Regions from separate parts of the Dorea sp. MB18-49 genome, predicted to be linked through region 1. Evidence: a T-box and tRNA genes for the amino acid it is inferred to sense, from the RefSeq annotation. Region 1 holds a T-box; the other holds one or more tRNA genes.
The links. A T-box is a leader RNA that pairs with one kind of tRNA and senses whether it is charged. The one in region 1 lies ahead of tyrS (tyrosine--tRNA ligase), so its partner is inferred to be a tRNA-Tyr.
Positions count from the first base shown of each region.

Region 2: it encodes a tRNA-Tyr, which carries the amino acid that the T-box ahead of tyrS (tyrosine--tRNA ligase) is inferred to sense. The anticodon was not compared.

Region 1 covers NZ_JAMOYX010000041.1:12,279-17,670, forward strand. The annotation lists gene NCY30_RS11450 (MATE family efflux transporter) at 1-963, opposite strand, end outside; gene NCY30_RS11455 (flavin reductase family protein) at 970-1,479, opposite strand; gene tyrS (tyrosine--tRNA ligase) at 1,619-2,842, opposite strand; T-box leader at 2,971-3,242, opposite strand; gene NCY30_RS11465 (SGNH/GDSL hydrolase family protein) at 3,313-3,936, opposite strand; gene nagA (N-acetylglucosamine-6-phosphate deacetylase) at 3,980-5,131, opposite strand; gene NCY30_RS11475 (MurR/RpiR family transcriptional regulator) at 5,179-5,392, opposite strand, start outside.
Region 2 covers NZ_JAMOYX010000003.1:74,935-80,326, forward strand. The annotation lists gene NCY30_RS02660 (AI-2E family transporter) at 1-121, opposite strand, end outside; gene NCY30_RS02665 (cation-translocating P-type ATPase) at 112-2,679, opposite strand; tRNA gene NCY30_RS02670 (tRNA-Lys) at 3,138-3,210, opposite strand; tRNA gene NCY30_RS02675 (tRNA-Phe) at 3,232-3,304, opposite strand; tRNA gene NCY30_RS02680 (tRNA-Met) at 3,328-3,401, opposite strand; tRNA gene NCY30_RS02685 (tRNA-Thr) at 3,428-3,500, opposite strand; tRNA gene NCY30_RS02690 (tRNA-Tyr) at 3,518-3,599, opposite strand; tRNA gene NCY30_RS02695 (tRNA-Val) at 3,617-3,689, opposite strand; tRNA gene NCY30_RS02700 (tRNA-Asp) at 3,697-3,770, opposite strand; partial or broken rRNA gene NCY30_RS02705 (23S ribosomal RNA) at 3,845-5,392, opposite strand, start outside.

The DNA of each region.
Region 1 (5,392 bases):
GCTGACATATCCCTGATAGATCCGTCTCTTCTTACCTGCGCCATGGTTCTGCGATGTAAATGAATTCACCGCTGCTGCAAAACCATCCGCTGTCATCCACGAAATTGATTCTATCTGTGAACCAACTTTCTGGACAGCCACCGCCGCATCTCCATATCCCGCGACCAGACGTGCAATGATCATCGATATTCCGGTAAACAGCATACTCTGAACAGACGTTGGAAAACCGATTCTGACAATTCCTTTCATATGATGCAGATCCGGCTTCTTCAGATATCTTACATATTGAAAAAGTACGGTATCCTTCATCGCAAATATAAAAAACATAACTGTAACGATCATCTGCGCGATTACCGTAGCAATTGCTGCACCTGTCACTCGAAGAACCGGAAATGGTCCGATTCCAAAAATCAGAACCGGATCCAGGATGATATTAACAACCAGTCCGGTCGTTGTTGCCAGAAATACCGGCCTGCTGTTACCGATTGCCGTAAATAATCCGGTATACGTCTGATTTAAAAAGGAAAACAAGACAAGACCGCAAGTAATTTCAAGATAATATATGGCATCCCGGATCACCTGTGCCTGATTCAGATGGAAAAAATGAATCAGTGGTTTTGCCCCTAATATACAGACAAGTCCATAAATAATCCCCAAAATCAACGTAAGCTGTAACGCGTTGGATGCATATTCTGCGGCCTCTTCACTATTAGATGCCCCAAGTGCATGTCCGACATTAACCTGCCCTCCCATTTTTGCAAGCGCAGCAAGTCCGTTGGAAAGCCACATATACATTCCTGCTGCCCCAACAGACGCTACCGCCGAACTTCCGATACGGCCGATCCAGATCATGTCGGTCATATTGTACGCCATCTGGATCAATGACGTCGCCATGATCGGGACAGCCAGTCTGGTAAGAGATGATAATACAGGTCCGTTTACCAAATCAATTTTCTTTTGCATGATTGGCTATACTCTTTTCAATACTTTCACGATCTCGCCCATATACATTGTATGATAATCCTTATCCGGATACCATTTCTCATCATTTTCCTTAACATCGAAACATTCCGGTTTCATATCCTGTGTATACTGAGTCTTGCATACGAAGATCAGATCTGCTTCTTCAACTGCAGTTGTTCCGTCTACCGCATATGGATGAAGACCTGCTTCTTTCCATTTATCTTCTACGTCTTTTCCTGATACAGATCCGCATACGCTTAATGCTTTTCTGTAATCTTCTGACAGGAAAGAAAGCGTGTACATACCGGTCTCATCCATGAATTTCTTCGTGTATCTCTGTGGGCGGATATATGCAGTTGCGATATTCTTTCCCCACATGATTCCGACACCACCCCAGCTTGCTGTCATGGTGTTACTCTTTTTTTCATCTCCTGCTGTTACCAGCATCCACTCTTTTGAAATCTTTGTGAATGGGTTGAATTCCAGACTTTCAATTGCTACTTCTTTAAATGCCATTTCCATATCCTCCTTATCGTCTTTATGTACTCTCACAAAATTAAGTATGAAACAGTAGCAAGAGTACATCTTTGCTTTTAGAATTACAGACAGTGAGTATTCACTGCCTGCAATTTTACTGTATTCTTTTATAATTATACTACTTTACTAACACTTTACGGAAGTTTTTCTTACCCTTTTTCAGGACTACGCCTTCTCCACTTAATGCTTCTCCGGCAAATGTCTGGAATACATCTGTCACCTTCTCACCATCTACAGATACTCCACCCTGCTGTACGGCACGGCGTGCTTCTGACTTAGAAGCTGTCAGTCCTGATTTTACTAACATTGTCAGGATATCGATGTTACCGTCTGTAAGGTCTTCTTCTGTCAGTTCTGTCTTTGGCATATCTGCTGCTGCACCTGTTGAGAATAATGCTCTTGCTGCCTCCTGTGCCTTCTGTGCTTCTTCTTCACCGTGAACCAGTTTTGTAAGCTCGAATGCAAGAATCTCTTTTGCTGTGTTAAGCTGTGCTCCTTCCCAGCTGTCCATCTTGTCGATCTCTTCTAACGGAAGGAATGTCAGCATACGGATACATTTTAATACATCTGCATCTGCGACATTTCTCCAGTACTGATAGAATTCGAATGGAGATGTCTTGTTCGGATCAAGCCATACAGCACCACTCTGTGTCTTACCCATCTTTTTACCTTCTGAGTTCAGAAGCAGTGTGATCGTCATGGCAGAAGCGTCTTTTCCGAGTTTACGACGGATCAGTTCTGTACCTGCAAGCATGTTGCTCCACTGGTCGTCCCCGCCAAACTCAAGGTTACATCCGTATTTCTGGTATAACTCATAGAAGTCATATGCCTGCATGATCATGTAGTTGAACTCAAGAAAGCTGAGTCCTTTTTCCATTCTCTGCTTGTAGCACTCTGCTGTCAGCATACGGTTAACGGAGAAATGTGCTCCGACTTCACGTAATACTTCGATGTAGTTCAGTCCCATCAACCAGTCAGCGTTATTAACCATCAATGCTTTTCCATCTGAGAAATCGATAAATCGACTCATCTGTTTCTTAAAGCAGTCACAGTTGTGCTGGATTGTCTCCGGTGTCATCATCTGACGCATATCTGTTCTTCCGGATGGATCACCGATCATAGCTGTTCCTCCACCGATCAGTGCGATTGGTTTATTTCCTGCTTCCTGCAGACGTTTCATCAGACACAGTGCCATGAAATGTCCTACGTGAAGGCTGTCTGCTGTCGGGTCAAATCCGATGTAGAATGTAGCCTTTCCATTGTTGACCAAGTCTTTGATCCTGTCTTCGTCTGTTACCTGTGCGATCAGACCTCTTGCAACGAGTTCTTCATAAATTCCCATTTTTATTCTCCTTTTATTATGTTAATGATTTACAGAATTCTCACTTTACTTCAGCTTGCAAATATGCTTTTCAGAAAGCGATTTTCCCACATAACTGGTCAAAAAAAGTCCTTATCCAATCAATATTGGATAAGGACGATATTAACCGTGGTACCACCTTATTTCGCTGATTACCTGTGTATTCAGCCTCATTCAATCTGCGTGTTCACAGACCTTTGCACTATAACGTGTGCCCGACGTCACAGCCTACTTTCGAAAACACTCATAATTCTTATCGTGTATCATTTCGGTGTGCAGCTCCAAGACGTATTCATTCTTCACTCTTTCATGCGCCTCTCATCAACCGGCAGCTTTCTGTATGGGTGTGTGAATCACTACTTCTTCTTTTCCAAGCCTTTGTGATATCTGTATATTATTTTCCTGTCTGTGTTAAAGACTAACTGATTTGATGAACTTTGTCAAGATGATTTTTAATCTCCATCTTTTATTTTTTCAAAAAGTTGCAGCCATGCTCCTGCAATTATTTCATTTCCATATTCTGTCAGATGAATACCATCCGTTGTAACACTCTCATATCCTGCTTTTTCTGCTTTCAATATTATCATGTCCTGAAGCGCAAGAAAGTCCGCATGATATTTTTCTGCAATCTTTTTTTCGATTCTTTCTGTCTGTTTTATTCCCGGAATCCAGTTTTCATACATTCTGGGATATGGCACTATAAATGGCGACATACAGATAAGCTTTGCATCCGATTGCTCTGTAATTTCTTTCACAATGGCTTCATAACAGGCTTCAAACTGCTGTTCTTCCAGGCTCTTTCCTGTATTCATCATAACTCCGACGTCATTGCATCCTATCAGAATGCTTACGACATCCGGTCGTTTTAAAATGCATTCCTTCTCCAATATACGTTTCACTCCATGAATCGTGAATCCATCATGTCCTCGATTCATAATGTCGTACTTCTTCCTTCCGCCGTCACTGTCATTCAACTTCTCAGCCACCATATTCACATAACCGTTTCCCAGTGGATTTTCTAAAAAGCAATGACTGGCATCTGTAATACTGTCACCTAAAAATATAATCTTTTTCATCTGTCCTTAACACCAAATGGCCTTATACTATAAATTGCATGAATTATAATTCCTGTCCGTCCTTAATTACCATCTTAAGCTCCAAATTCTCGTCTAATAATACGATATTCGCTTTCTTTCCCGGTGCGATCGAACCATATGTATCTTCAATTCCAAGACTCTTAGCCGGATTGATCGTCGCACATGCAATAGCTGTCTCAAGTGGGATCTCCATCTTTTTAACTACTGTACGCAGGCAGTCAGCAAGGTTTGTTACTGATCCAGCAAGTGCTCCGTCAGATACCAGTGTCGCATGATTTCCAACTACTTTTACATCCAGACCGCCAAGTGTATACTGTCCGTCCGGCATTCCGGTTGCACGCATGCTGTCACTGATCAGGATCATGCGGTCTGCTCCCATCATCTTGAACGCTGCTCTTACCATAGATGGGTGGATATGTACACCGTCACAGATAATTTCTGCCATTACATGTGCACTGTCGGACACTGCTCCTACAACACCCGGTTCACGGTGAGTGAATGCAGGCATCGCATTAAAGAGATGTACGGCATGATTTGCTCCGGCATCGAATGCTGCTTTCGCATGTGCATAATCCGCATTGGTATGTGCAAGCGAAATGTTCACTTTATCTTTCATTGCTTCTACAAATGCAACTGCGTCCTCGCTTTCTTCCGGCGCAAGTCCTACAAACTTCACAAGTCCTTCCGAAGCATCAAGGAATCTCTGACAAATGGCCGTATCACAAGGCATGATATTTCTTTCATCCTGCGCTCCTTTTTTCACCGGGCTGATGAACGGGCCTTCCATGTTCACGCCTACAAGATCCGCTCCCTTCGGATTCTGTTCTTTTTTGTATTCTGCTGCTGTTCTTAAGATATCTTCCAGTTCTTCTACCGGAAGTGTCATCGTTGCCGGTGCGATTGTTGTAACACCCACAGAAGCCTCATATTTTGCAATATTTTCAATAGCCTCTTTACTGTTATCACAGAAGTCATCTCCCATACACCCGTGGAAATGCAGATCGATCAGTCCCGGGATTGCGTATGCCCCCTGTCCGTCAACGACTTCTTCCCCCAGCATATCCGGTACGTTTTCTGTCGTGTAAATGCTTTCGATCTTGTCATCGTGAACAACAATGCCGCCTGCTGTAAATTTTTTGTCTTCTGTATAGACAATTACATTTTTGATTATCATTTTATATATCCTCCATTTTATTTTTTCCCAACATACCTCTTAACATTCTAAAAACTCCTGTGCATCCCTTCTCCTTCTTCCAGTGCACGCAGTGTATTATCATGCAGAACTTCTTTTTCATATTTATCCTGTTCCAAATAGTAAGAATAGATAATATCAAGCATGACCAAAATCGGGAACTGCGGTGAGATTACATTCCCATGATTCAGGTGTCTGAGTGATGGAATCAGAACAACTTCTGTGCAGAACTGCTCGAAGTCA
Region 2 (5,392 bases), on a different contig from region 1:
TATTTAATACAAATTGAAACGCACTTATCACAACATCAAATTTCCACAGACAGACAATCAGTACTGCCGTAAATATGATCAATCCCCTGATCTGCTTCACTGTCTCTTGTTTTAATTCCATTTTGTCTTTCCCTTCAAATACTTCAATCCCTGAATCACAGGAAGATTCAGAAATGCAAGACCATATACTGTCATCAGCTGCGTCATATTTAACGTAACAACCTTAAACATGGCATGTAATCCAGGAATTGTAAGAACACCCGTGATCAGAACAGTACCTAAGACAAATGCTCCGATCAGATATTTATTATTAAAGAATCTCTTTGAGAATATTACCGGCTTATCGTCTTTGCAGTTAAATCCATGTACCAGACGGCTCATACACAATGTTCCAAACGCCATCGTACTTGCCAGAACTGCACCCTGTCCTCTGTATCCGATCAAGAATGCTGCCATTGTCATAATCCCGATGCACAGACCTTCGGTTCCGATATTCACCAGATATGCTTTCGTAAGTATTGACTCATTCACAGGTCTCGGTTTCTGATCCATAACCGCTTTAGAATGCGGTTCCATACCCAGCGCAATTGCCGGCAGGCTGTCTGTCAAAAGATTAATAAACAACAGATGTACCGGGGCAAAAGGCACCGGTAATCCGGCCGTTGCTGCATACAGTACCGCAAGAATTGCTCCGAAATTTCCGGATAATAGAAATTGAATTGCATTTTTAATATGCTGATACAGATTTCTTCCATTTTCCACTGCCTTCACGATCGTTGCAAAATTATCATCTGTCAGAACCATCGCCGCCGCATCCTTAGCAACTTCGCTTCCGGTCACACCCATTGCAACACCGATATCCGCCTGTTTTAAAGCCGGCGCATCATTCACACCATCTCCTGTCATTGCCACAATATTTTCCTTTTCCTGCCACGCACGGACAATCCTGATCTTATGCTCCGGAGAGACTCTTGCGTAGACCGAGATTCCCTCTACAAAGTCTTTTAAATCTTCATCTGACATATTTTCAATATCAGCACCTTCACAGGCTTCTGACTCATCCTTTAATATTCCAATCCTCTTTGCAATTGCCGCAGCCGTGACTTTATGATCTCCCGTAATCATAATCGGCCGGATTCCGGCATTCAGGCACTCTGCTACCGCAACCTGCGACTCTTCTCTCGGCGGATCCATCATTGCGATCATTCCGATAAATATCAGATGCTCTTCATCCTCTGTACCGATTTCTTTTTCCTCTTCCAGATGTTTATATGCAAATGCAAGAACTCTTAACCCTTCTCTGGAAAACTGCATATTCTGCATGGAAATATTCTTACAGTCAGAATCTGTCATCTTTCTTACAGTATTTCCAACTCTGATTCTGTCCATACGATCCAGTAATACATCTACAGCACCTTTTACGATCATTATATGATCAGCCGTTAACATCTTATCATCCTGAATCCTATGAGCTGTCGACATCAATTTTCGCTCACTGTCAAATGGAACCTCAGACAATCTCGGATATCGTTCCCTTACCTGCATAATCTCAATTCCCAGATTACTTCCGAGATTAATAAGTGCCGTTTCCGTAGGATCACCAATCTCCTGTCCGTCTGTATTCGTTGAATCATTACACAGGATACTGAATCTCAAAAGCAGTTTTTCATTTTCATTTTTCAGATTAATTTTTCCGGCCGGTATTCTCTTTTCATTTACATAATAATCCTCTACCGTCATCTTATTCTGCGTCAGTGTCCCCGTTTTATCCGAACAGACAATCGATACACTGCCAAGACCTTCTACCGCCTGCAGTTTTCGTATAATTGCATGTTCTTTTGCCATCTTCTGTGTTCCAAAAGATAATACAATCGTCACAATCGAACTAAGAGCTTCCGGTATCGCTGCAACTGCCAGCGCAACAGCAAACATAAACGCTGAACCAATAGATTCTCCCTGAAATACATTTACCCCAAATATTATGCCTGAAAATACAAGAATTAATATCGACAATTTTTTTCCGAAATCATCAAGATTCACCTGCAGTGGTGTGCGCTTTTCTGATGTATTCTTCATAAGATCTGCAATCTTTCCTACTTCTGTATTCATGCCGATTGCAGTCACTTCGTATCTTCCTCTTCCATACGTAACAAAACTTCCGGAGAATACTTTGTTCGTCTGATCGCCAAGTGCTGTTCCGACTGCGACTTCATCCAGATTCTTTTCAACTGCTATGCTTTCTCCCGTCAGTGCACTTTCATCTACCTTCAGACTTGCACATTCTATAAGTTTTCCATCTGCAGGTATACAATCCCCTGCCTCCAGTATTACTTCATCGCCAATCGTCACCTCTCTCGACGGAATCTGAATAATATTTCCATCTCTTGCTACTTTCGCTTCCGGAGCAGATAACTGTTTTAAACTGTTAAGCGATTGTTCTGCCTTTACGGTCTGCACCGTTCCAAGTATTGCATTCATCGTAATTACTACAAAAATAACAATCGCACTTTCTGCATCTCCTAAGATACCGGAAATCACTGCAGATATGATCAATATGATAACAAGAAAATCTTTAAACTGTTCCAGAAATATCTGCATGATACTTTTCTTTTTCCCTTCTACCAGTTCATTGAAACCATATTTTTCCTGATTCTCCCTTGCTTGTTTTGTTGTCAGCATATTTGTTCTCCTTTCTTTCTTTGGCCAATAACCCTTTTTAATTTTTGATATATCGAAAGTATACCTAGAATCTGCCACCGTCAACTTGTATTACATGCTTTTGCTTTGGTATAAAAAAAGAGACTTTTATTGCATAAAAACTATGCAATAAAAGTCTCATCATTTCATTACGATACGGATAGCTCTTTTGCCATCGTACTGACGTCATCGTAAACATCTATATCTTCCATTCTTATATCTCTTTTATGAAATATATAGATGCCGATTACTCCCTCTTATTAATTATAATATAATCACTTCAATAAAATATGTCAATATATTTCAATAACAAAGTATGCAAGAAAAACTACCGGTTGCCAAAGCATCCGTAATGAACTGCCAGTGGCAGGTCATGTAGGTGGCAAGTTCTTTAAATAAAAAAAGAAGTAGTACTTATATACTACTTCACTCTCATTCCATGAGCGTGCGGGGATTCGAACCCCGGACAACTTGATTAAAAGTCAAGTGCTCTACCACCTGAGCTACACGCCCTTATTCCTTTCGCAAGGAAAATGCCCAGAACCGGAATCGAACCAGTGACACGAGGATTTTCAATCCTCTGCTCTACCGACTGAGCTATCTGGGCATACACACAATATTTTGTGCGAGTTGCGGGGGCAGGATTTGAACCTACGACCTTCGGGTTATGAGCCCGACGAGCTTCCAGACTGCTCCACCCCGCGATATTAAATTAAGTCTTGTGACTTAAAGCCGATGATCGGACTCGAACCGATAACCTGCTGATTACAAATCAGCTGCTCTGCCAATTGAGCCACATCGGCGAGTGCCTTACGGCTAATGGATGGAGGTGGATTCGAACCACCGAAGCAATTTGCAGCAGATTTACAGTCTGTCCCCTTTGGCCACTCGGGAATCCATCCATATTCTTTTTATTTGATGGGACCAATAGGGCTCGAACCTATGACCCTCTGCTTGTAAGGCAGATGCTCTCCCAGCTGAGCTATGATCCCATACAAACGACCCAGAAGAGACTCGAACTCTCGACCTCCGCCGTGACAGGGCGGCGCTCTAACCAACTGAGCCACTGGGCCATCTTTTGTTGTACCTATGCACCTTCAAAACTGCATATAAGAAATATTTTCTTTCATCCTACCTATCACCTTGCTTGGTCATGCCCTCGACCGATTAGTATCAGTCAGCTCCATACATTACTGTACTTCCACCTCTGACCTATCTACCTCGTCGTCTTCAAGGGGTCTTACTACTTACGTAGGGATATCTCATCTTGAGGGGGGCTTCACGCTTAGATGCCTTCAGCGTTTATCCCGTCCCGGCTTGGCTACTCTGCCATGCATTTGGTATGCAACAGATACACCAGCGGCCAGTCCATCCCGGTCCTCTCGTACTAAGGACAGCTCCTCTCAAATATCCTACGCCCACGCCGGATAGGGACCGAACTGTCTCACGACGTTCTGAACCCAGCTCGCGTACCGCTTTAATGGGCGAACAGCCCAACCCTTGGGACCTACTTCAGCCCCAGGATGCGATGAGCCGACATCGAGGTGCCAAACCACTCCGTCGATGTGAACTCTTGGGAGTGATAAGCCTGTTATCCCCAGGGTAGCTTTTATCCGTTGAGCGATGGCAATCCCACTTTATACCACCGGATCACTAAGTCCTACTTTCGTACCTGCTCCACCCGTCGGTGTCGCAGTCAAGCTCCCTTCTGCCTTTGCACTCTTCGAATGGTTTCCGTCCATTCTGAGGGAACCTTTGAGCGCCTCCGATACCCTTTCGGAGGCGACCGCCCCAGTCAAACTCCCCACCTGACATTGTCCCCCGACCAGTTCATGGTCGCTGGTTAGAAATCCAATACTGCAAGGGTGGTATCCCAACAGCGGCTCCGTGACAACTGGCGTTATCACTTCCTAGCCTCCCACCTATCCTGTACATGCAATACCGAATCCCAGTATCAAGCTGGAGTAAAGCTCCATGGGGTCTTTCCGTCCTGGCGCAGGTAACCAGCATCTTCACTGGTATTTCAATTTCACCGGGTGCATTGTTGAGACAGTGCCCAAATCATTACGCCTTTCGTGCGGGTCGGAACTTACCCGACAAGGAATTTCGCTACCTTAGGACCGTTATAGTTACGGCCGCCGTTTACTGGGGCTTAAATTCAAAGCTTCGCGTTACCGCTAACCTCTCCTCTTAACCTTCCAGCACCGGGCAGGCGTCAGCCCATATACTTCACCTTACGGTTTTGCATAGACCTGTGTTTTTGCTAAACAGTTGCTTGGGCCAATTCTCTGCGGCCAGCTCTCGCTGGCACTCCTTCTCCCGAAGTTACGGAGTCATTTTGCCGAGTTCCTTAACAATGCTTCTCCCGTCGGCCTTAGGATTCTCTCCTCATCCACCTGTGTCGGTTTACGGTACGGGCTTAAGTAAAACAATAGCGGCTTTTCTTGACGCATGGCTCACACACTTCCCTACTCTTAATTCGGTCCGCATCACGTCTTCGGATTGATGAACGGATTTGCCTATTCATCTCCTACCCCGCTTGCACCGGCTTTTCCATTTCCGGCTTGTGCTCTCCACACGTGTCCCCACAGTTCTGTTTACTTAAGGTACAGGAATTTCAACCTGTTGTCCATCGGTTACGTCTTTCGACCTGGCCTTAGGCCCCGACTTACCCAGAGCAGATCAGCTTTACTCT